Regions from separate parts of the Streptomyces sp. NPDC030991 genome, predicted to be linked through region 2. Evidence: riboswitches for the same ligand, from Rfam matches in the RefSeq annotation. Region 2 holds a riboswitch; each other region holds the start of a gene.
The links. Region 2 has a riboswitch for cyclic di-AMP ahead of ACZ45E_RS11195 (M23 family metallopeptidase). Riboswitches for the same ligand answer to the same signal wherever they lie in the genome.
Positions count from the first base shown of each region.

Region 1 (7,214 bases), on a different contig from region 2:
ACCACCTCGAAGCGGTGGTCCAGATAGACCTCGAGCAGCTCCTTGAGGCCGAGCGTGAGCGGCTGGCCGTCCACGAGGGCCACATTGTTGATACCGAAGGACTCCTCCATCGGCGTCAGCTTGTAGAGCTGCTCCAGGACGGCCTCGGGGACGAAGCCGTTCTTGATCTCGATGACCAGGCGCAGGCCGTGCGCGCGGTCCGTGAGGTCCTTGACGTCGGCGATGCCCTGGAGCTTCTTCGACCCGACGAGCTCCTTGATCTTCGCGATGACCTTCTCGGGTCCCACGGCGAAGGGCAGTTCGGTGACGACGAGGCCCTTGCGGCGCGCTGTCACGTGGTCCACGGAGACCGTCGCACGGATCTTGAAGGTGCCGCGGCCGCTCTCGTAGGCGTCCTTGATGCCGGACAGGCCGACGATCCGGCCGCCCGTGGGCAGGTCGGGCCCCGGCACGAACTTCATGAGCGTTTCCAGGTCGGCGCCCGGGTGGCGGATCAAGTGCCGCGCCGCGGCGATCACTTCGCCCAGGTTGTGCGGCGCCATGTTGGTCGCCATGCCGACCGCGATCCCCGACGCGCCGTTCACCAGCAGGTTCGGGTAAGCCGCCGGAAGGACGATGGGCTCCTGCTCCTGCCCGTCGTAGTTCGGCGAGAAGTCGACCGTGTTCTCTTCGATGGACTCCGTCATCAGGCTGGCCGCCGGATCCATGCGGCACTCGGTGTACCTCATGGCGGCCGGACGGTCGTCGTTGCCCAGTGAACCGAAGTTCCCGTGCCCGTCGACCAGTGGTACGCGCATCGAGAACGGCTGGGCCAGGCGCACCAGGGCGTCGTAGATCGACGCGTCGCCATGGGGGTGCAACTTACCCATGACCTCGCCGACGACGCGGGCACACTTCACATACCCACGGTCGGGGCGCAGCCCCATCTCGTTCATCTGGTAGACGATCCGACGGTGGACGGGCTTCATCCCGTCGCGTGCGTCGGGCAGGGCGCGAGAGTAGATGACCGAGTACGCGTACTCCAGGTAGGAGCCCTGCATTTCGTCGACCACGTCGATGTCGAGGATCCTCTCCTCGAAATCGTCGGGCGGCGGGGTCTTCGTGCTGCGGCGGGCCATCGCTGCTGCGGCTCCTTCACCAACATCTACGGGAACTGTCGCGGACCATTGTGGACCGCCCCACTGACAACGCTGATCGCGACCCGTCCGAACCGGGTGGTCGGCGGCCCGCCGGAGGGTCGCCGTGCTCGCTCACGGCGTAGCCCGGGCGGGAACTTCGCCAGGCGCCCGCACGCTTGCATACAGTGGCAGGACTGGCGCGGTTCCGTGGCCACAGTGTTGTCCGCGTACTCAGCGTTTCTCAGCATTCTCAGTATTTCCGATGTTCTCCGTATCCCCCCGCGATCGAAGGGACGTACATGCCCATGGGTCACACGGCCACCGCCGAGGCCGGCTCCGGCGGCCTGACAGCGACCGAGCACCGGCTGGCCAACGGCCTGCGTGTAGTGCTTTCCGAGGATCACCTGACCCCGGTCGCGGCGGTCTGCCTCTGGTACGACGTCGGCTCGCGCCACGAGGTCAAGGGCCGTACGGGCCTGGCTCACCTTTTCGAGCACCTGATGTTCCAGGGTTCGAAGCAGGTCCACGGCAACGGCCACTTCGAGCTCGTGCAGGGCGCCGGCGGCTCGCTCAACGGCACGACGAGCTTCGAGCGTACGAACTACTTCGAGACCATGCCCGCCCACCAGCTGGAGCTCGCTCTGTGGCTGGAGGCCGACCGCATGGGCTCGCTCCTGGCGGCCCTCGACGAGGAGTCGATGGAGAACCAGCGGGACGTCGTCAAGAACGAGCGCCGTCAGCGCTACGACAACGTCCCCTACGGCACCGCGTTCGAGAAGCTGACCGCGCTCATGTACCCGGAGGGCCACCCGTACCACCACACGCCCATCGGCTCCATGGCCGACCTGGACGCGGCCACCCTCGAGGACGCGCGGAGCTTCTTCCGCACCTACTACGCGCCCAACAACGCCGTGCTCTCCATCGTGGGTGACATCGACCCCGAGGAGACGCTCGCCTGGGTCGAGAAGTACTTCGGTTCGATCGCCTCCCACGACGGCAAGCCCGCACCGCGCGACGGCTCCCTGCCCGACGTGATCGGCGGGCAGCTCCGCGAGGTCGTCGAGGAGGAGGTCCCGGCGCGCGCCCTCATGGCGGCCTACCGGCTCCCCGAGGACGGCACGCGCGCGTGCGACGCCGCGGACCTCGCCCTGACGGTCCTCGGCGGCGGCGAGTCGTCGCGGCTCTACAACCGTCTCGTACGCCGTGACCGCACCGCGGTGGCCGCCGGGTTCGGGCTGCTGCGCCTGGCCGGAGCGCCCTCCCTGGGCTGGCTCGACGTGAAGACCTCCGGGGACGTCGAGGTGCCGGTCATCGAGGCCGCCGTCGACGAGGAGCTCGCCCGGTTCGCCGAGGAGGGCCCCACCGCCGAGGAGATGGAGCGCGCCCAGGCCCAGTTGGAGCGCGAGTGGCTGGACCGGCTCAGCACCGTGGCGGGCCGTGCCGACGAACTGTGCCGTTACGCCGTGCTCTTCGGGGACCCGCAGCTCGCCCTCACGGCCGTCCAGCGCGTCCTCGCGGTCACCCCCGACGAGGTTCAGGAGGTCGCCAAGGCCCGCCTGCGCCCCGACAACCGCTCGGTTCTCGTGTACGAGCCGACGGCGCCCGCCGAACCCCATGACGAGACCGACGAGACCGCCGAGAGCGACCCGAGCGACGAGGAGGCGGGCCGGTGACCGAGCAGCTCGCGACCATGGAATTCCACCCCAGGCCCCAGGCGGGCACGGCCAAGCCGTGGGCCTTCCCCGCCCCCGAGCGCGGTGAGCTCGCCAACGGCCTGACCGTGCTGCGCTGTCACCGGCCCGGCCAGCAGGTCGTCGCGGTGGAGGTCAACCTCGACGCGCCGCTGGAAGCCGAGCCCGCGGGCCTCGACGGCGTCGCCACGATCATGGCGCGTGCCTTCAACGAGGGCACCGACAAGCACTCCGCGGAGGAGTTCGCGGCCGAACTGGAGCGCTGCGGCGCCACGTTGGACGCGCACGCCGACCACCCCGGCGTCCGTGTCTCCCTCGAAGTGCCCGTCTCCCGGCTCCCCAAGGGGCTCGCCCTGCTGGCCGACGCCCTGCGGGCGCCCGCCTTCGCGGACAGCGAGATCGAGCGCCTCGTCCGCAACCGCCTGGACGAGATCCCGCACGAGAGCGCCAACCCGGCCCGGCGCGCCGCCAAGGAGCTCTCCAAGCAGCTCTTCCCGGCCGACTCGCGCATGTCGCGCCCCCGGCAGGGCACCGAGGAGACCGTCACCGCCATCGACGCCGCGGCCGTACGCGCCTTCTACGAGAAGCACGTACGCCCCGCCACCGGCACGGTCGTCGTCGTGGGCGACCTGACCGACACCGACCTCGACGCGCTGCTCGCCGACACGCTCGGCGCGTGGACCGGCGACACCGCGCAGCCGCGCCCGATCCCGCCGGTCACCGCCGACGACACCGGCCGTGTCATCGTCGTGGACCGCCCTGGAGCGGTGCAGACGCAGCTGCTGATCGGCCGGATCGGGTCCGACCGGCACGACCGGGTGTGGGCCGCGCAGATCCTCGGCACGTACTGCCTCGGCGGGACGCTCACCTCGCGACTGGACCGCGTCCTGCGCGAGGAGAAGGGCTACACCTACGGTGTGCGCTCCTTCGCCCAGGTGCTGCGCTCCGCGCCCGACGGCACGGGCGCCGCGATGCTCGCCATCAGTGGCTCCGTGGACACCCCGAACACCGGGCCCGCGCTCGACGACCTGTGGAAGGTGCTGCGCACGCTGGCCGCCGAGGGCCTCACGGACGCCGAACGGGACACCGCGGTGCAGAACCTGGTGGGCGTGGCCCCGCTCAAGTACGAGACCGCCGCGGCCGTCGCGGGCACCCTCGCCGACCAGGTCGAGCAGCACCTGCCGGACGACTTCCAGGCCCGGCTGTACCGACAGCTCGTCGAGACGGGCACCGTGGAGGCCACCGCGGCCGTCGTGAACGCCTTCCCGGCGGACCGGCTGGTGACGGTCCTGGTGGGCGACGCTGCGCAGATCGTGGAGCCCGTCAAGGCCCTCGGTATCGGCGAGGTGACCGTCGTCACGGGCTGACCCCGGCCCCGTACACCGCACGAAGCCCCGATGGCCACCGCGGCCACCGGGGCTTCGTGGTGTCGCTCACGTCCCGCCACGATCGGCCACGTATCGCTTATGTCCGAATTAGGGCGGAGGTTGCCTGTCTGGTCTGTGGCATGCGCTACAAAAGCCGGGATCCGTTTGTTGATTAAAAGATGTCCCGCTTAGCGTCGGTCCGGCTGTCCGCCAGACACGCTCGCGCCCGCGACACCGGACAGTCATCGCCGAGTCCCCCACGGCGCGAGCCAGGGGAGCCGGGGACCCATCGCAGTCCCTGGGGTGAATCGGACGCTCTTCCCGGCCGTGAAGGCAGGGGAGGGGGCCCGTAGGAGACCTTCCTGCTCCGAACCCGTCAGCTAACCCGGTAGGCGAGAGGGAAGGAAAGGACCAGCCACTTCATGGCGTTCACCCGTGCCACCGGGAAGCACCGTCGACCGAGCCGGCTCACGCGTACCACCGCTCGGGCCGCGGGCGTCGCGGCGCTCACCACGACCGGTGTCATCGGCGGCCTCGCCGCCCCCGCCATCGCCGCCGACACCGCGGCCGCCGAGCAGAACGGCCTGACGCAGGCCATCGCCATCGGCGACTCCCTGGCCGACCAGATCGACGCGCAGGCCTCCGCGCAGAAGAAGGCCGCCGACCAGGCCGCCGCCAAGGCGAAGGCCGAGGCCGAGGCCAAGAAGCGGGCCGAGGAGGCCAAGCGCGAGGCCGAGGCGAAGGCCGCCAAGGAGCGCGAGGCCAAGGAGCGCGCCGCCCGCGAGGCCGAGCGCAAGCGCCTCAACAGCTTCGTGGCGCCGATCAGCGGCTCGTACGTCTCCACCGGCTACCAGGCGAGCAGCGGCCTGTGGTCCTCCGGCAGCCACACCGGTATCGACTTCCACGCGGCCAGCGGCACCTCCGTGCACGCCGTCGGCTCCGGCACCGTCGTCGAGGCAGGCTGGGGCGGCGCCTACGGGAACAACATCGTGATCAAGATGAACGACGGCACGTACACCCAGTACGGTCACCTGTCGTCCATCGGCGTCTCCGTCGGCCAGGCCGTCACCCCCGACCAGCAGATAGGCCTCTCCGGCGCCACCGGCAACGTCACGGGACCGCATCTGCACTTCGAGGCCCGCACGTCCCCCGACTACGGCTCGGACATGGACCCCATCGCGTACCTGCGCTCGCACGGCGTGAACGTCTGACCCACGTACGGCGCCTCCGCGGCGCCGCGCGAAAGCCCCGGCTCATCGAGCCGGGGCTTTCGCGTGCGCAAGGCGTTCCTGTCCAAAAAATATCCATGGATTCCGGCCCGGCTTCGGAAATTCGGAGACGGTGGAATAGAGTCACCGGGCAGGCGCGTCCAGGGGAGACATTCGCGCTCGCACAAGCGTCGATCGACCGCGTTTCGCGGGGATTAAGGCGGAGGTCGGGTCATGCGCATTCCCGCACACTCGGTATGCACGGCGATTCGCGACGACATCGTCGCGGGTGTCTACGAGCGCGGCAGCAGGCTCACCGAGGAACTGCTCGCGCGCCGCTACGGGGTCTCGCGCGTGCCGGTCCGCGAAGCGCTGCGCACCCTGGAGGCCGAGGGCTTCGTCGTCACGCGGCGGCACGCGGGCGCGTGCGTGGCCGAGCCCACCGCCCAGGAGGCCGCCGACCTCCTGGAGATCCGGATGCTCCTCGAACCGCTGAGCGCCGCGCGCGCCGCACAGCGCCGTACAGAGGCTCACCTCAAGGTCCTGCGGGGCCTGGTCAGGCTGGGTCAGGAGCGCTCAAGGCGCGGCCAGAACGAGGACCTGCGCTCCCTGGGCGGCTGGTTCCACGAGACCCTCGCGCAGGCCTCGGGCAGCCCCGGCCTGATCGCCCTGCTCACCCAGTTGCGGCACAAGATCGCCTGGATGTACGCCGTGGAGACCCCGGCCCAGCCCGCCGAGTCCTGGGCCGAGCACGGCGCCATCGTGGACGCGGTGGCCCGCGGTGACGCCGAGCGGGCCCGCGCATTGACCGCCCTGCACGCCGAGCGCGCCGCGGCGGCCCACCGGCCGCGCGTCCCGCGCCCGGGAGAGCGTGTGAGGACTTCGCAACACGTAGTAAACACGGCGGCGCTCCGGCATTAACAGAGGGGCCGTATACAAAGAAGCGCGGTATTCGCCGAATGGGACGCGGGGTATTTTCTCCTGCCCCGATTCCGAACCGTATTTCCCTGCGCGCGTAAATTCGGGGTGATGTGACCCGAATGCAAAAATGGCGGAGCCGCGCGCCCCTGAGGGAAACGCGCGGCTCCGCCGGGCCGAATGGAAGGGCCCGAAGAATCAGACGGTCTCGGGAAGCTCGTCGAGCCCCTCGGAGACCAGCTTCGCCAGACGGTCGAGCGCGGCGTCCGCACCCTCGGCGTCGGAGGCCAGGACGATCTCCTCGCCGCCCTGCGCACCCAGGCCGAGCACCGCGAGCATGGAGCCGGCGTTGACGGGGTTGCCATCGGCCTTGGCGATCGTCACGGGGACGCCGGCCGCCGTGGCCGCGCGGACGAAGATGGAGGCGGGGCGGGCGTGGAGGCCCTCGGCCCAGCCGACGTTGACGCGGCGCTCAGCCATGTGATGCTGCCCTTCAGATGTCTCACGGTTGTCTAGACCATTCTCACACACCGTCGGGCAGCACTCGACGCGGACCTGGACCCGCGAGCACGCCGCCGTTCGGCTTCCTCAGCCTGCCTGCCACGCGCGCGTGACGCGACCCGTACGACTGTCGGCGCCCGGCTCTACTCTTGCGGCATGGAGACCCCGTCGGACCGGCACGCCTACCCCGCCCACTGGGAGGCCGACGTGGTGCTGCGCGACGGCGGCACCGCCCGGATCAGGCCGATCACCACCGAGGACGCCGAGCGCCTGACCAGCTTCTACGAGCAGGTGTCGGACGAGTCGAAGTACTACCGCTTCTTCGCGCCCTACCCGCGCCTGTCCGCCAAAGACGTCCACCGCTTCACCCATCACGACTACGTGGACCGCGTCGGACTCGCCGCCACGGTG
Region 1 is NZ_JBVIFR010000002.1:515,201-522,414, reverse strand. It holds gene ACZ45E_RS05840 (DNA gyrase/topoisomerase IV subunit A) at 1-1,118, opposite strand, end outside; gene ACZ45E_RS05835 (M16 family metallopeptidase) at 1,418-2,791, shown strand; gene ACZ45E_RS05830 (M16 family metallopeptidase) at 2,809-4,176, shown strand; cyclic di-AMP (ydaO/yuaA leader) riboswitch at 4,413-4,586, shown strand; gene ACZ45E_RS05825 (M23 family metallopeptidase) at 4,599-5,387, shown strand; gene ACZ45E_RS05820 (GntR family transcriptional regulator) at 5,619-6,305, shown strand; gene ACZ45E_RS05815 (HPr family phosphocarrier protein) at 6,501-6,782, opposite strand; gene ACZ45E_RS05810 (bifunctional acetate--CoA ligase family protein/GNAT family N-acetyltransferase) at 6,960-7,214, shown strand, end outside.
Region 1: it holds a riboswitch for cyclic di-AMP, as region 2 does, so the genes downstream of both, ACZ45E_RS05825 (M23 family metallopeptidase) here and ACZ45E_RS11195 (M23 family metallopeptidase) in region 2, are expected to answer to the same signal.

Region 2 (7,214 bases):
CGTGGCGGATAGCGCGGCGCCACTGGCGGTACGGGGCGGGAGAGCTGCGGCGCTCCGCCTCCAAGCGCGCGTTCACCGACGCGGTGCGCCGGCTGATGCCCGCGGTCACGCCGGACGACCTGGTGGCGGCGCCCGCCGGGGTGCGGGCGCAGGCGGTGCTGCGGGACGGCACGCTCGTCGACGACTTCCTGATACGGGAGAGCGCCCGCACGGTCCACGTGCTGAACGCGCCGTCGCCCGCGGCCACGGCCTCCCTGCCCATCGGCCGGGAGGTGGCCCGCCGGGCGCTCGCCGCGCTCGACTCGGCGTAGCCCCTGCCCCCTACCCCCTGCCTCCTGCCCCCTGCCCCCTGCCAGGTCACGGCCTGGGGCGGCACTGCGGTGCGGACCCGTAAAATCGTCCCACTGTGTCTGAGTCCGAATCGCCCAAGCTTCCCGCCCCGCCCGAGCGCCCGAACGAGCCGCGCTTCCCCGACGGGCCCCGGCCCGACCCCGCAGGGTCGCACTTCGAGCGGCGCATCCGCAGCTTCCAGCCGCGGCGCAGCCGGGTCACCACCTCGCAGGCCGACGCGTTGCGGCGGCTGTGGCCCCAGTGGGGCCTGGACATCGACGGGCAGCGCGTCCTCGATCTCGCCGACATGTTCCCCGGTGTCGAGCGGGTCGTCCTGGAGATCGGCTTCGGCATGGGCGAGGCCACGGCGCGGATGGCGGCGGACGATCCGTCGACCGGGATCCTCGCGGTGGACGTCCACACGCCCGGCCAGGGCAACCTGCTGAACCTCGCCGATCGCGGCGGCATGACGAACGTACGGGTCGCCAACGGTGACGCGATCATCCTGCTGCGCGCGATGCTCCCCGAGAACAGCCTCGACGGCCTGCGCGTCTACTTCCCCGACCCCTGGCCGAAGAAGCGGCACCACAAGCGCCGGCTGATCCAGCCGGAGTTCCTCTCCCTGGCGGCCGGACCGCTCAAGCCCGGGGCGCTGGTGCACTGCGCGACGGACTGGGAGGAGTACGCGGAGCAGATGCTCGAGGTGCTCGGCGCCCACCCGGACTACGAGAACACCCGGCCGGAGGGCGGCTATGCACCGCGCCCGGAGTTCCGCCCCCTGACCCGCTTCGAGGGTCAGGGCCTGAACAAGGGGCATATGGTGCACGACCTGCTGTTCCGGCGCCGGTAGCGGGTCCGGCCCCGGAGTCCGGGGTGGAAGGGGCCCGAGGCCCCGTCGCGGCGCACCGTATCCCTCGTTAGGGTCAATGTGTGGCTTCGTACCCCGGCTGCCCGCCCCACCAGGACCACGCCCCCGGCGCCCGGCCGCCCGGCGCGGTCCCGCATCCGCGCTGGTGGGAACGGAAGGGCGTCCGGGTCACGGCGCTGGCCGCGCTGCTCGCCCTGTCCGGTGCCGTCATCGTGGCGCTGGTCCGGGAGCAGACCGGCACAGAGGGCTTCCTGGTCGGGCTCGGCCTGGCCGTGCTGCCCGTGCCGCTGCTGATAGCCGCGTTCCGCTGGCTGGACCGGGTGCGGCCAGGACCCTGGCGGAACCTGCTCTTCTCCTTCGCCTGGGGCGCCTGCGCGGCAGCCCTGATAGCGATCGTCGCGAACAGTTTCGCGACCCGGTGGATCGAGACCGCCACCGCCGACCCGACCGGCGCCGACACCCTCGGCGCCACCGTCATAGCGCCCGTCGTCGAGGAGTCGGCGAAGGCCGCGGCCGTGCTGCTCGTCTTCCTGTTCCGCAGACGGGACTTCACCGGCATCATCGACGGCGTCGTGATCGCCGGGGTCACCGCGACCGGCTTCGCGTTCACCGAGAACATCCTGTACCTCGGCAACGCCTTCGGCACCGACAAACTGGCGGGCACGGGCCCCGGCCTCACCTCGGTGACAGCGGCGACCTTCTTCGTGCGGATCGTGATGTCGCCGTTCGCGCACCCGCTGTTCACGGTGCTCACCGGCATCGGCTTCGGGATCGCGGCGGCCGTCGCGCCCGACCGCGGCCGGGTCCGCCGCCTGCTGCTGCCGCTCGCGGGGCTGCTCGCCGCGATGGGCATGCACGCCTTCTGGAACGGCTCGTCGTCCTTGGGCGAGTACGGGTTCTTCGCGGTCTACGCGGCCTTCATGGTGCCGGTGTTCGCCCTCGTCACCTGGCTCGCCGTGTACGTACGCCGTCGCGAACTGCGCACGGTGCGAGCGGAGCTGTCCGCCTATGTCGTCGCCGGCTGGCTCGCGCCGCCCGAACCGTTCGCCCTCGGCTCGCTCAAGGCCCGCCGCCTGGCCCGGGAGTACGCCGCGCACTACGGCGGCAAGGAGGCGGACACGGCGGTCGCCGAGTACGAGTCGTACGCGACCTCGCTCGCGCTGCTGCGGCACCGCGGCCGCAGGGGCCGGGCCGGCGCCGATTTCGTCGTACGGGAGCGGGAGTTGCTCGACGCGCTGTGGGAGCGCCGCGGCTTCGCGCGCCCCGCGCTGGCGTACGCCTCCCGGATCGCGGCGCCGATGTGGCGGCCACCGGTGTACGCGGGCCCGCCGATGCCGCAGGGACCCGCGTACAACCCGTACCGCTATCCGTAGCCAGGCGCTCAGGCGGAGGCGTCGGTGAGGCGGCCGAGCTCGGCGTCCGTGAGCTTCAGGTCCGCCACCGCGAGCAGCGCCGGCAGCTGTTCGACCGTGCGCGCGGACGCGATCGGCGCCGCCACCGTGGGCTGCGCGGCGAGCCAGGCCAGGGCGACCGTGGCGATCTCGGCGCGGTGCGCCTCGGCGATCTCGTCCAGGGCGGTGAGGACCTTGCGGCCCCGCTCGGTCTCCAGGTGCTTGGCGGCGCCCCCGGCCCGCGCGCTGTCGACCGTGACGCCCGGCCGGTACTTGCCGGTCAGGAAGCCGGAGGCCAGCGCGTAGTAGGGGACGGCGGCGAGGCCCGCACGGGAGGCGATGTCCTGCCGGGGCCCCTCGTACGTGTCGCGCGAGACGAGGTTGTAGTGCGGCTGGAGGGCGACGTACCGGGCGAGGCCCTCGCGGTCGGAGAAGTCGAGGGACTCCTGGAGGCGCTCGGGCGAGATGTTCGACGCGGCGATGGAGCGCACCTTGCCCGCCTTCACCAGTTCGTCGAGGGCGCCGATGATCTCCTCGACCGGGATCGTCTCGTCGTCGTCGAAGTGCGTGTAGTACAGGTCGATGTGGTCGGTGCCCAGGCGCTGGAGGGAGGCGTCGGCGGCGGCCTTGATGTTGGGGCCGCGCAGGCCGGGGAAGTCGGGGTGGCGGGCGACCTTGGTGGCGATGACGACGTCGTCGCGGTTGCCGCGGGCCTTGACCCACTTGCCGATGATCGTCTCCGACTCCCCGCCCTTGTTCCCCTCGATCCAGGCCGAGTACGAGTCGGCCGTGTCGATGAAGTTGCCGCCGCCGGCGGTGTAGGCGTCGAGCACCGCGAAGGAGGCGGCCTCGTCGGCCGTCCACCCGAACACGTTGCCCCCGAGGGAGAGCGGGAAGACCTCCAGGTCGGAGGAGCCGAGCTTGCGCAGAGCGGGAGAAGAAGTCATGCCCTGCTTCAACGCCCCCACGGAACCGGGTATTCCGCGGGGGCGTACCGGGGTCAGGGGGTGAGGCCGTTGCCGCGCAGCCACGCGGCCGGGTCGACTCCTGTGGCGTCGCCTCCGGGGTGGACCTCCAGGTGGAGGTGGGCCCCGGTGACATTGCCGGTGGCGCCCACGCGGCCGATGACGTCGCCGGTGCTGACCTTCTGGCCGACGCTGACGTTCATCGAGGACTGGTGGCAGAACCACAGCTCGGTGCCGTCGTCGAGGGTGAGGATCGTGCGGTAGCCGTACGCGCCCGCCCAGCCGGCCTCGGTGACGGTGCCGCCGTGGATCGCGTAGATCGGCGTACCGGTGGAGGCCGCGAAGTCGAGGCCCGTGTGGTAGCCGGAGGACCAGAGGGAGCCGGGCTGTCCGAAGGTGCCGGTGAGCGTGTACGAGGCGACGGGGAGCTTGAAGCTCTTGGCCAGCTTGGCGAGGCGCTCGGCCTCGGCCTTCTTCTTGGCCTCCTCCTCCGCCTTCTTCTTCTCGGCGGCGGCCTTGGCCTCGGCCTTCTCCTGCTTCTCCGCGGCGTCGGCGGCGGCCTTCCGCGCGGCGGCCTCCTCGGCGACGGCCTGCGCCTTGGCGTCGGCGGCGTCCTGCTGCGTCTCGGCCTGCTGCATGATGCGGGCGCGCAGCGCCTCGCCCGCACCCGACTCCCCGGTGCCCACCATGGTGAGCGGGGCGGCCGAGGCGGCGTCGGCGGCGGAGCCGGAGCCGGAGCCGTTGGACATGAGCGCGCCCACGCCGGGCAGCGACGCGGCCTCGGGCAGCGAGTCCTTGACGGCGGAGAGGTCGGGCATGGAGATGTGGACGGCGGGCTTGCCGCCCTGCGCGGTGGCGATGCCGCCCGCGCCGACGGCGGCGATCACGCCGACGCCGAGGACCGTGGAGCTGCGGGCGAGTCCGCCGCGCTGGCGGGCCACGCGGTGCCGGCCGCGGACGGGACGGACGGACTCCTCGGTGGGGTTCCACTCCTCCCAGCTCTCCCGCTCGACGCCGAGGCCGCCATCGGCGGAGTCGGCGGAGAACCCGGAGAACTCGGGGGCAGGACGGTTCGACGCCACGGGGGCGCTCTCCTTTCCTTCCTCTCGCCTACCGGGTTAGCTGACGGGTTCGGAGCAGGAAGGTCTCCTACGAGCACGGTCCGGCGCCCGAAAAGCGACGGAACGATGCCTGATTCACCCCAAGTTGGTGGTTCCCCGGCTCCCTTGCGGGATTGAGCGTGTGCGCGCGGAGCCATCTCTTGTGACGGCTGGGACGACCGCGCTGCGTTATCGAACGTTAATAGACAGCCGATAGTAATTCCAAGCTGTTCCCACTGATCGTTCACGTCTCTGGCCTGGACTTAACGGGGCACTACCGGGCGGAATCGGGCGAGTTGACCGCCGATTCCGGCACAGGCCAAACCTGTCATTTTCTGACGGTGTGTCAATTGTTATGCGCAGGGATGCCGTTCGATCACCCCTCGTGACGTTGATCAAGAGCGCCGTACGGCGAGCAGCGCCATGTCGTCACTGGCGCCGCCCCCGGTGTGCAGGCGCACCTCTTCGGCCAGCGTCGCGAGGAGCTCCTCGGGCCCGGGGAAGACGCGTCCGGCGAGCCGGGCCGCGGGATCGTAGAAGACGCCCCCCGCGTCCCGCGCCTCGGAGAGCCCGTCGGTGTAGAGCAGCAGCGTCGCCGCGGACGGGAACTCCGTCTCGGTGGCCCGGTCCGGCCAGGAGCCGAGCTCGCCCAGGCCGAGCGGCAGCGCCGCCTCCGCGGGCGTGATCACCTGGACCGTACCGTCGCCGCGCAGCACGACGGGCTCGGGGTGGCCGCGGTTGAGGACGCGCAGGAGGTGGCCGCCGTGCGGGATCTCGGCGAGCACGGCGGTGGTGAACCCCTCGAAGTCGTCGATGCCGCGCCGTCGGCTGCCCTCCCTGGCCAGCGCCCGCTCCAGCCGCTGGGCGACCGCCTCCAGGGTGCCCTCCTGCTCGGCGGCCTCACGGAAGGCGCCGATGACGACGGCCACGGCGGCGACCGCGCCCATGCCCTTGCCGCGTACGTCCCCGACGACGAACCGCACCCCGTGCGGGGTGTCCTGCACGGCGTACAGGTCACCGCCGATGAACGCGTCGGCCTGCGCCGCCTCGTACCGCGCCGCGACGGCGAGTCCCCCGATCCGCCCGGCCGGTTCCGGCAACACCGCGAGCTGGGCCGCCTCCGCGATCTGCCGGGCGGAGGCGAGCTGCTCGTCGCTGCGGCGCTTGATCCGGTTGATGAAGCAGGCCAGGACGCACACCGTGGCGACGGTCGCCATCTCGGTGTAGACGCCGGTGGTGAACGCCCCTTCGTATCTGAGGTGCACGGCGACGATCGCGGCGATCGAGACGGCCCCGGCCGTGACCGTGCCGGCCAGCGAGAAGAACGGGGCGACGACCAGCGGCGCGGCGCTGAACAGGGGGGAGCCGGCGAACTCGGACGGGGTGCAGTACTCGTAGACCGCGCCGCCGGCGATCAGCAGCAGCGGCAGCACGCGGAGGAAGGCACGCGTGCCGACGGCGTCCGCTCCGTGGCTCTGCCGCCCTCCTCGCTGCCCCACCACTTGTCTCCTGCCACGTCCGCGCCCGGATTCCGGCGTCTCACCAAGGGTTCCCGGGGAGGGGGCCGGGGGCGAGCGCTACTGCTCCGTCCGGGTCAGGACCCACCAACAGAACGAGGCCGGAATCTCGAAAGATTCCGGCCTCGGACTTCAGTAGCGGGGACAGGATTTGAACCTGCGACCTCTGGGTTATGAGCCCAGCGAGCTACCGAGCTGCTCCACCCCGCGTCGATGAATGCAACACTACGCCATCAGGGACGATGAAAGCGAATCGCCCGGCCGGGGGCCTCTTCGTCCCGTGTCCGTCGCCTCTTGTGCGCCGTTAGAGAAGACATGACCTCAACTCGACGAGCCATCACCGCTGTCCTGCTCGCAGTCGGAGCCACGGCGATCGTGGCACCCGCCGCGCAGGCCGACACGACCCCGAACGCGGCCGGCAACACCATTTCCCCCACCGCGACGCTGGACGCGGTCTCCACCATGGCCATTCCGGCCGCGCACCGCGACAAGGTGCCCCACACGGCCGAGCAGCTCACCGGCCTCAACCAGCTGAACAAGCTGAACGAGCTGCACCAGGTGACGGACCTCGTGGCGCCGGTCACCAACCTGCTCGGCTAGTCCAGGCACCCGGACACGCGAGAGGGGCAGCTGCGCTCGGCAGCTGCCCCTCAGGTGTTTCAGCCGTTCTGCGTGCCGTTGGCAGAGAGGACCGGGATGTCGTCCAGGATGTGCGACAGCGGCTCGTCCTCCTTGGCCTGCGTGGAGTTCTCCGCGCACTGCTGGTTCTGCGGGGCCGACAGGACCGGGATGTCCTGGACGCCGACGTTGACCAGACCCACGATGTTCTGGACGTTCGCCTTGACCGGCAGGCCCACGCAGAGCTTGTTCAGCGTGCCCTGGACCAGGGTGAGCTGCGGACTCTGGTTCCCGTTGGCGGAGGAGTTGCCGAACGCCTCCTGGGCCCCGTTGCCGCTGGCCGAAGTGGTGCTCCCGTCGTCACCGATGGCCAGAGCCTGAGGAGCAGCCACCGCCGACAGGCCGGCGATGGAAGCGGCGATCGT
Region 2 is NZ_JBVIFR010000004.1:539,307-546,520, reverse strand. It holds gene lhgO (L-2-hydroxyglutarate oxidase) at 1-311, shown strand, start outside; gene trmB (tRNA (guanosine(46)-N7)-methyltransferase TrmB) at 407-1,180, shown strand; gene ACZ45E_RS11205 (PrsW family intramembrane metalloprotease) at 1,261-2,571, shown strand; gene ACZ45E_RS11200 (aldo/keto reductase) at 2,580-3,536, opposite strand; gene ACZ45E_RS11195 (M23 family metallopeptidase) at 3,590-4,636, opposite strand; cyclic di-AMP (ydaO/yuaA leader) riboswitch at 4,647-4,805, opposite strand; gene ACZ45E_RS11190 (PP2C family protein-serine/threonine phosphatase) at 5,050-6,153, opposite strand; tRNA gene ACZ45E_RS11185 (tRNA-Met) at 6,308-6,381, opposite strand; gene ACZ45E_RS11180 (hypothetical protein) at 6,487-6,771, shown strand; gene ACZ45E_RS11175 (rodlin) at 6,831-7,214, opposite strand, start outside.

Region 3 (7,214 bases), on a different contig from region 2:
GCGGTCCTCTCCGTCATGGAGGACGAGGAGACCGTCGCCAACGCGCGGGCCATGGGCGAGCTGCTGACATCGCGCCTCACCGCGCTCATCGACCACTACGAGCTGCTGAGCGACGTCCGAGGCCGCGGCCTCATGATCGGCATCGAGTTCGGCAGGCCCAGATCGCTGAAGCTGCGCAGCCGTTGGGCCATGTTGCAGGCCGCGCGCAAGGGCCTGTTCGCGCAGATGGTGGTCGTACCGCTGTTGCAGAAGCACCGGATTCTCACCCAGGTCTCCGGCGACCACCTGGAGGTCATCAAGCTGATCCCGCCGCTCGTCGTGGACGAGGCCGACGTCGAGCGGTTCGTGGAGGCGTTCACGGCCGTGATGGACGACGCGCACAGCGGCGGCGGCCTGATGTGGGACTTCGGCAGGACCCTGATCAAGCAGGCGGTCGCCAACCGCTGACGCACGGCCTCGCTCTTTGCCTCCGAGGCAAAAAAATTGCCCCTCGGGCAGGGTTCTGGCGTAATCGACACCATGAGCCCTGCCCTCCCGGAGGAGGCTCCGCACCCCCCGGAGCTGCCCGCCGTCGCGCCCCAGCTGCGTGCCCTGCGCCGCCGCGCCGCCCTCACCCTCGAGGTCGCCGCCCGCTCCGCCGGGCTCTCACCCGCACATCTGTCGCGCCTGGAGACCGGACAGCGGCAACCGTCGCTGCCGATGCTGCTCGCCCTCGCCCGTATCTACGGTACGACGGTCTCCGAGCTCCTCGGCGAGACCCCCGCCGACCGCGACGCCGTGGTCAGGGCCGACGCCATGGAGGCGACCGAGGCGGGCGGATGGACGTACTTCCAGGCGGGTTCCCCCGGCCGCGGCATGCAGGCCCTGCGGGTCCACGTGCCCTACGGGTCGCAGGGCGACATCGTGCGCGTCCACCCCGGCGAGGAGTGGCTCTACGCCCTCGAAGGACGGCTGCGGCTGCGTCTCGGGGACACGTCCTACCGCCTCGACCCGGGGGACAGCGCGCACTTCGACTCGCTCACCCCGCACCGGATCGCCGCCGCGGACCGGGGCGGGGCCGAGCTCCTCTTCGTACACACCCTGTTGCAGAGCCCGACCGCCGCGCTGTGCCTCGGCCCGGCGGCCACCCGATCCGGGAGGTCCGACCATGAGTGACGCCACCGAACACGGCGCGGGCGAGCGGCCCGCCCGGCGGGACATCGAGGACAAGCTGCCGCGCGGCATCTGGGTGCGGGTCCTCGTGTACGTCTTCGCGGGGCACGCCCTCGCCGCCTTCCTCTACCTGCTGTTCACGGTCGGCGGGGGCCAGTAGCGCGGGTCAGTCGAGGAGGCGCTCGCGCAGCCGGTCGCGGTCGGCCGCGCCGAACCGCAGCCCCTCCTCGAAGTAGCGGTCCGTGTCACCCCAGGTCTGCTCGATGGTGTCGAACGCCGCGTGCAGATACGCGGCACGGGCGTCGAAGAGGGGGCTGAGCAGCTCCATGACCTCGGGGGAGTAGGCGTCGCCCGAGGTGGCGGTGCGCCGCACCCGGTAGCGGCGGTGCTTGGCGTTGGACTCCAGGTAGTCCGTCTCGATGGCGTCGCGCTCCACGCCGACGGCGAGCAGGGTCACGGCTATCGACAGGCCCGCGCGGTCCTTGCCCGCCGCGCAGTGCATCAGGGCGGGCAGGCTGTTCTCGGCGAGCGCGTGCAGGACGCGGCTGTGCTCGGCGGTGCGCTGGGAGATGATCGAGCGGTACGAGGTGATCATGCGGTCCGCCCCGCGGCCCTCGGAGAGCAGGGAGCGCAGCTGGTCCATGTCGCCGTCGCGGACCATCTTCCAGAACTCGGCGCCGTCCGCAGGGTCGGTCAGCGGCAGGTTCAGGTTGCGCACGCCGGGCAGCTCGATGTCGGCGCCCTCCAGCCGCTGGTCCGCGGCGTTGCGGAAGTCGAAGACGGTGTGCAGGCCGAGCCCGGTGAGGAACGCGGCGTCCTCGGCGGTGGCGTGGGCGAGGTGGCCGCTGCGGTAGAGCACACCCGGTCGCACGCGCCGGCCGTCCACGGTCGGCAGGCCGCCCACGTCACGGAAGTTGCGGATGCCGGACAGCTGGGGCTCGGTGGGCGGGGCGTGCTGCGTCACGGGGGCTCCTCCCGGTCGGATCACCGGCGTTACTCGCCGGCGGGCGCGGGTCTGACGATACGACATGGCTTCCAGGGACATCTATCTGTCTGTTTTGGGAGCTTTTCTTGGTAACTGTCATGAAATCAAGGCTGATGGTGTGAGCTCGCGTGAGCAGGCTCATAGCCGTGACCGTCCGTGGCGGCCGTCCCGCATTTCCCTTCCAGGAATTCCCCGAAGGTAAGGCGCTGGTAAAGCGCGAACATCGACGGAGGGTGACACAGAGAACTCTCAGACGATCAAGAAAGCGGCCCTGTCGGTGAATTCGGCGTTTGTCGCCTCCTTTCCCGTCGGCTTACTGTCACCACTCACTCCGGACGGAACGCCTAATCCTGCCGCCGCCCGGAGCCCGGACGACTACCCGATTCGGCAGGAGCGGGGGACCCACAGGCAGTACGCCGCGGAGGGAATTCCCCGAGCGGCTAGGGGTGAAGCCGGATCCGCGCACCGGACCCGGCCGGGCAACTCCAGCCCGAACCCGACAGCTCACCTCGTAGGCGACGGAGAGGAAACCCGGCATGCCCGCAAAGGGAAAGCACCGTCGCTCGAAGACCCAGCGCATCACCCGCGCCGCCGCCGTCGCCTCGGCCGGCGGGGCCGCGCTCGCCCTGCCGCTCATCGGCGCCACCGGCGCCCACGCGGCGACCGGCGACACCGCCCCGGCCGCCAAGACGTACACGGTCGTGTCCGGTGACACGCTCTCGAAGATCGCCGACGCGCAGGGCGTCGACGGCGGCTGGCAGAAGCTGTACGAGAAGAACAAGGACGTCGTCGGCTCCGACGCCGGTCTCATCAAGCCCGGCATGAAGCTCACCCTCGACGGCGCGGCCGAGACCGCCTCCGCCGACACGACGAACACCGCCACGACGAACACCGACGCGACGAGCACCGCCACGGGCGCGGCCGACTACGTGAAGCCCGTCGACGGCTCCGTCGGCACGGCGTACCACGCCTCCGGCTCCTCGTGGTCGAGCGGCTACCACACCGGCACGGACTTCGTGGTCCCCACCGGCACCGCGGTCAAGGCCGTCGGCGCCGGCACGGTCGTCTCGGCCGGCTGGGACGGCAGCTACGGCAACGAGGTCGTCATCAAGCACGCCGACGGCGACTACTCGCAGTACGCCCACCTGTCCTCGATCGGCGTCTCGGCCGGGCAGACCGTCACCGCCGGGCAGCAGATCGCCCTCTCCGGCGCGACCGGCAACGTCACCGGACCGCACCTGCACTTCGAGATCCGGACGTCGCCCGACTACGGCTCCGACATCGACCCGCTGGCGTACCTGCGCGAGCACGGCGTCGGCGTCTGAGCCGCACGCGGCGCGTGAGCCACGCGCGATCCACTCGGCGCCCCGGGATATTCCCCGGGCGCCGAGTGGGTTTTCTCACCACCCGTCAACCCCTGGCTACGGTCGCGTAGGTCACAGCCGAGGGTGAAAGATGTGTGGTCGTGGCAAATGAATCGAGAGTACTCAGCGGCGGCACGATCCGGTCCTACGCGGCGGTGGGGGACAGCTTCACCGAAGGCGTCGGGGACCCCGGACCTGACGGGGGTTTCGTCGGCTGGGCCGATCGGCTCGCCGTCCTCCTGGACGACCGCGCGCCCGAGGACACCTTCGAGTACGCCAACCTCGCCGTCCGTGGAAAGCTCCTCGACCAGGTCGTCGAGGACCAGGTCCCGAAGGCCGTGGAGCTCGCCCCCGACCTGGTGACCCTCGTCGCCGGCGGCAACGACATCATCCGGCCCGGCACCGACCCGGACGACGTGGCCGAGCGCTTCGAGAAGGCCGTGGTGCGGCTGGCCGAGGCCGCCGGGACCGTCATGGTGGCCACCGGGTTCGACACCCGTGACGTGGCCGTCCTCAAGCATCTGCGCGGCAAGATCGCCACGTACAACATGCACGTGCGCGCGATCGCCGACCGCCACGGCTGCCCGGTGCTCGACCTGTGGTCGCTCAGGTCCATCCAGGACCGCAGGGCCTGGGACGAGGACCGCCTCCACCTGTCCGCCGAGGGACACACCAGGGTCGCCCTGCGCGCGGGGCAGGCGCTCGGCGTCGAGGTGCCCGCCGATCCGGAGCAGCCCTGGCCGCTGCTGCCGCCGCGCGGCACGTTCGAGGTGCGGCGGGACGACATCCACTGGGCGCGGGAGTTCCTGGTGCCCTGGATCGGGCGGCGGCTGCGCGGGGAGTCCTCGGGGGACCGTGTGGTGGCGAAGGGCTTCGTGGACCCGCACCTGATCAAGATGCACCTGGAGTCCGCCTCCTGACGGCGCAAGGGGCCGTCGAGGTGACCGTGCGGAGTGGCATCCGGGGTAGGGCCGGGCGCGGGTGCTGGGATGTCGGCTGCCCGCCGCGTCGGCGGGCCCGACCGGGAAGGACCCCGATCCCATGTCTGTACGCATCCGCCACCGCGCCGCTCTGGTCGGCCTCGTGCTCGCCCTCGCGCTGCCGACCGCGCCGGCCGTCGCCCAGGCAGCACCGCACGTGGCCGCCGCCAGGGCGCCGAAGCCCGCGACGCTGACCGTGACCGGCGAGGGAAGGGCCAGCACGGCGCCGGACCTGGCGACCGTGACAGCGGGCGTCGAGGCCACCGGCACGACCGCGAAGGACGCCCTGGCCGCGCAGAACCGGGCCGCGGACGCGCTGCTGGCCGCCGTGCGCGGGGAGGGCGTCGCCGAACGGGACATCCGCACGGAGAGCCTCACGGCCTCGCCCGTCTACGAGACGGGCCCCGAGGCGGGCGCGTCCCCGCGGGTCGCCGGCTACCAGGCCGGCCAGTCCTTCTCCGTCAAGGTCCGCGACCTGGCACGCACCGGCGCCCTCCTCCAGGCCATCGCGGACGCGGCCGGCGACGCCGTCCGGATCCACTCCGTCGTCTTCGACGTCGCCGACCCCGGCCGGCTGCGGGCCGGCGCCCGGGCGGCCGCGCATGCCGACGCCCACGAGAAGGCCGTCCAGTACGCCAGGATGAGCGGCCACAAGCTCGGCCGGCTCGTCTCGCTGACGGAGACCGCAGGCGGCCGCCCCCGGCCCGTGGAGGTGCCCGCGGCGGCCTTCGACGCGTCGGCGGGGAAGGTCCCGACGGCCGCCGGCGAGATCGAGGACGAAGTGAGCCTGACCGCGGTGTACGAGCTGAAGTGACGCCTCCTGGGCCGCCCCGGACGGTCAGTCGCCCTGGACGGCCGGCCGGGTCAACTCCGAACGCTCCAGGCCCAGTTCGCGCGCCAGCGCCTCGTCCACCCACTCCTGCGTACGGGCCCGGGGCACCGCCCCCTCGTACGCCGTCAGCTGCACGGCGAGCCCGTCGAGCAGGGCGGTCAGGCGGAACGCCGTCGCCGCCGGGTCGGCGCAGGTGAACTCGCCCGCCGCGACACCCTCCGCGACGACCTCCGTGAGCGCCGCCTTCCACTGCCGGTCGAGGTCGCGGGTGACGGCACGCAGCGCGGGCTCGCGCAGGGCCGCCGCCCAGCCCTCGATCCACAGCCGCCAGCCCTTGGCCTGCCCCGTCGGCGCGTACCAGCGCACCGCCGCCCGCAGCCGTCCGAGCGCGGTGGTGCGGCGTCCGAGGAGCTTGCGCAGCCGGGCGAGATCGTCCTGCGCGGCATGGGCGAAAGCCGCCGCGACGAGCTTCTCCTTCGTCGAGAAGTGGTACAGCACCAGCGCGTTGCTCACACCGAGCGCCGATGCCACGTCGGCGATGCGCACGGCCGCGACACCGCGCGCCTCGATCTGCTCGACGGCGGCCCGCAGCAACTCCGCGCGCCGCTCGGCCACGCCCATCCGGACTCGAAACACGCCCTAGGGGTCGGTGGCCTGGAGCACGGGCGTCACCTGTACCACCCGAAGCGTTCCGCGATGACGGGCAGCCGGTCGGCGGCGATGGCGTGCGCGGCGGCCCGCGGCGTCGTCCCGTCGGCCTCCGCCCGGGTCAGCGTCCGATCGATCAGAGCGCGCATGGCACGCCGGACGTGGGCGAACGCCTCGTCCGCGTCCGCCCCGACGTCACCGAAGAGGGTCCACCACCACCAGGCGTTCGTCCCGGAGTTGACGACGACGTCCGGCAGGACCGTGACGCCGCGCCGCGCGAGCAGCTCCTCGGCGTCGGCGAGGACCGGCATGTTGGCGGCCTCCACGATCCAGCGCGCCGTGATCCCCTCCTGGTTCGCGGCGTCGATCGCGTACGACACCGCGGCCGGTACGAGCACGTCGGCGTCGGCCGAGAGCCAGGCGTCGCCCGGCAGCCGGCGGTCCCCGGGGCGCAGCGCGGAGCGCTCGACCGTGCCGTACGCGTCGCGTGCGGCGAGCAGGGCCTCCACGTCGAGCCCGGCCGGATTCGCGACCGTGCCCTCCAGGTCGGCGACGGCGACCACCTTCAGACCCGCCCGGGAGAGGAAGCGCGCGGTGGCGCCGCCCATGGTGCCGAGGCCCTGGAGTGCGACGCGGCTCCCCGCGTACGGAAGCCCCGCGTGGTCGAGCGCGACGAGCACCGACTCGGCGACGCCGCAGCCGCCCACGAGCTCGTCCAGACCGATCCCGTCGACCTCGAGCGCGAACGCGTCCGAGAGGCGGGCGCGGGCGGCCCGCTCGTCGTCGAGCAGCGGGTACACCGCCTGGATCGACGAGACGAGGCCCGCCTCCGCCGCGGCCTCGTCGATCATGTCCTGCGTCAGACCCAGGTCCTCGCCCGTCGTCCAGCAGGACTCGATGTGGGGCCGCATGGCCCGCAGATAGCGCACGAGGACGCCGTACGCCTCCGGGGCGCGCGGATCGCAGTCGATGCCGCCCTTGGCGCCGCCGAGCGGGACGTACCGGGCCCGCGGGTCGTAGTGCAGGGCCTCCTTCATCGTCATGCCGCGCGCGAGGCCCGCCGTCTCGTCGAGGGTGCAGCCGCGGCGCATCCGCAGGCCGCCGCTGGAGACGCCGCGCACCAGCCGGTCCACCACCAAGTAGCCGGTACGGCCCGTGACATGGTCGGTCCAGGTCACCTGGATGAGCGGCCCGGCGGCAGGTGAGGCAGGCACGGGTGCAGGGGCGGTCATGCGATCTCCTCGGGGGCGGCG
Region 3 is NZ_JBVIFR010000001.1:743,405-750,618, reverse strand. It holds gene ACZ45E_RS03540 (aspartate aminotransferase family protein) at 1-447, shown strand, start outside; gene ACZ45E_RS03535 (helix-turn-helix domain-containing protein) at 520-1,155, shown strand; gene ACZ45E_RS03530 (DUF6126 family protein) at 1,148-1,312, shown strand; gene ACZ45E_RS03525 (tyrosine-protein phosphatase) at 1,319-2,116, opposite strand; cyclic di-AMP (ydaO/yuaA leader) riboswitch at 2,504-2,668, shown strand; gene ACZ45E_RS03520 (M23 family metallopeptidase) at 2,674-3,462, shown strand; gene ACZ45E_RS03515 (SGNH/GDSL hydrolase family protein) at 3,603-4,421, shown strand; gene ACZ45E_RS03510 (SIMPL domain-containing protein) at 4,543-5,295, shown strand; gene ACZ45E_RS03505 (TetR/AcrR family transcriptional regulator) at 5,320-5,934, opposite strand; gene ACZ45E_RS03500 (Glu/Leu/Phe/Val dehydrogenase dimerization domain-containing protein) at 5,982-7,193, opposite strand.
Region 3: it holds a riboswitch for cyclic di-AMP, as region 2 does, so the genes downstream of both, ACZ45E_RS03520 (M23 family metallopeptidase) here and ACZ45E_RS11195 (M23 family metallopeptidase) in region 2, are expected to answer to the same signal.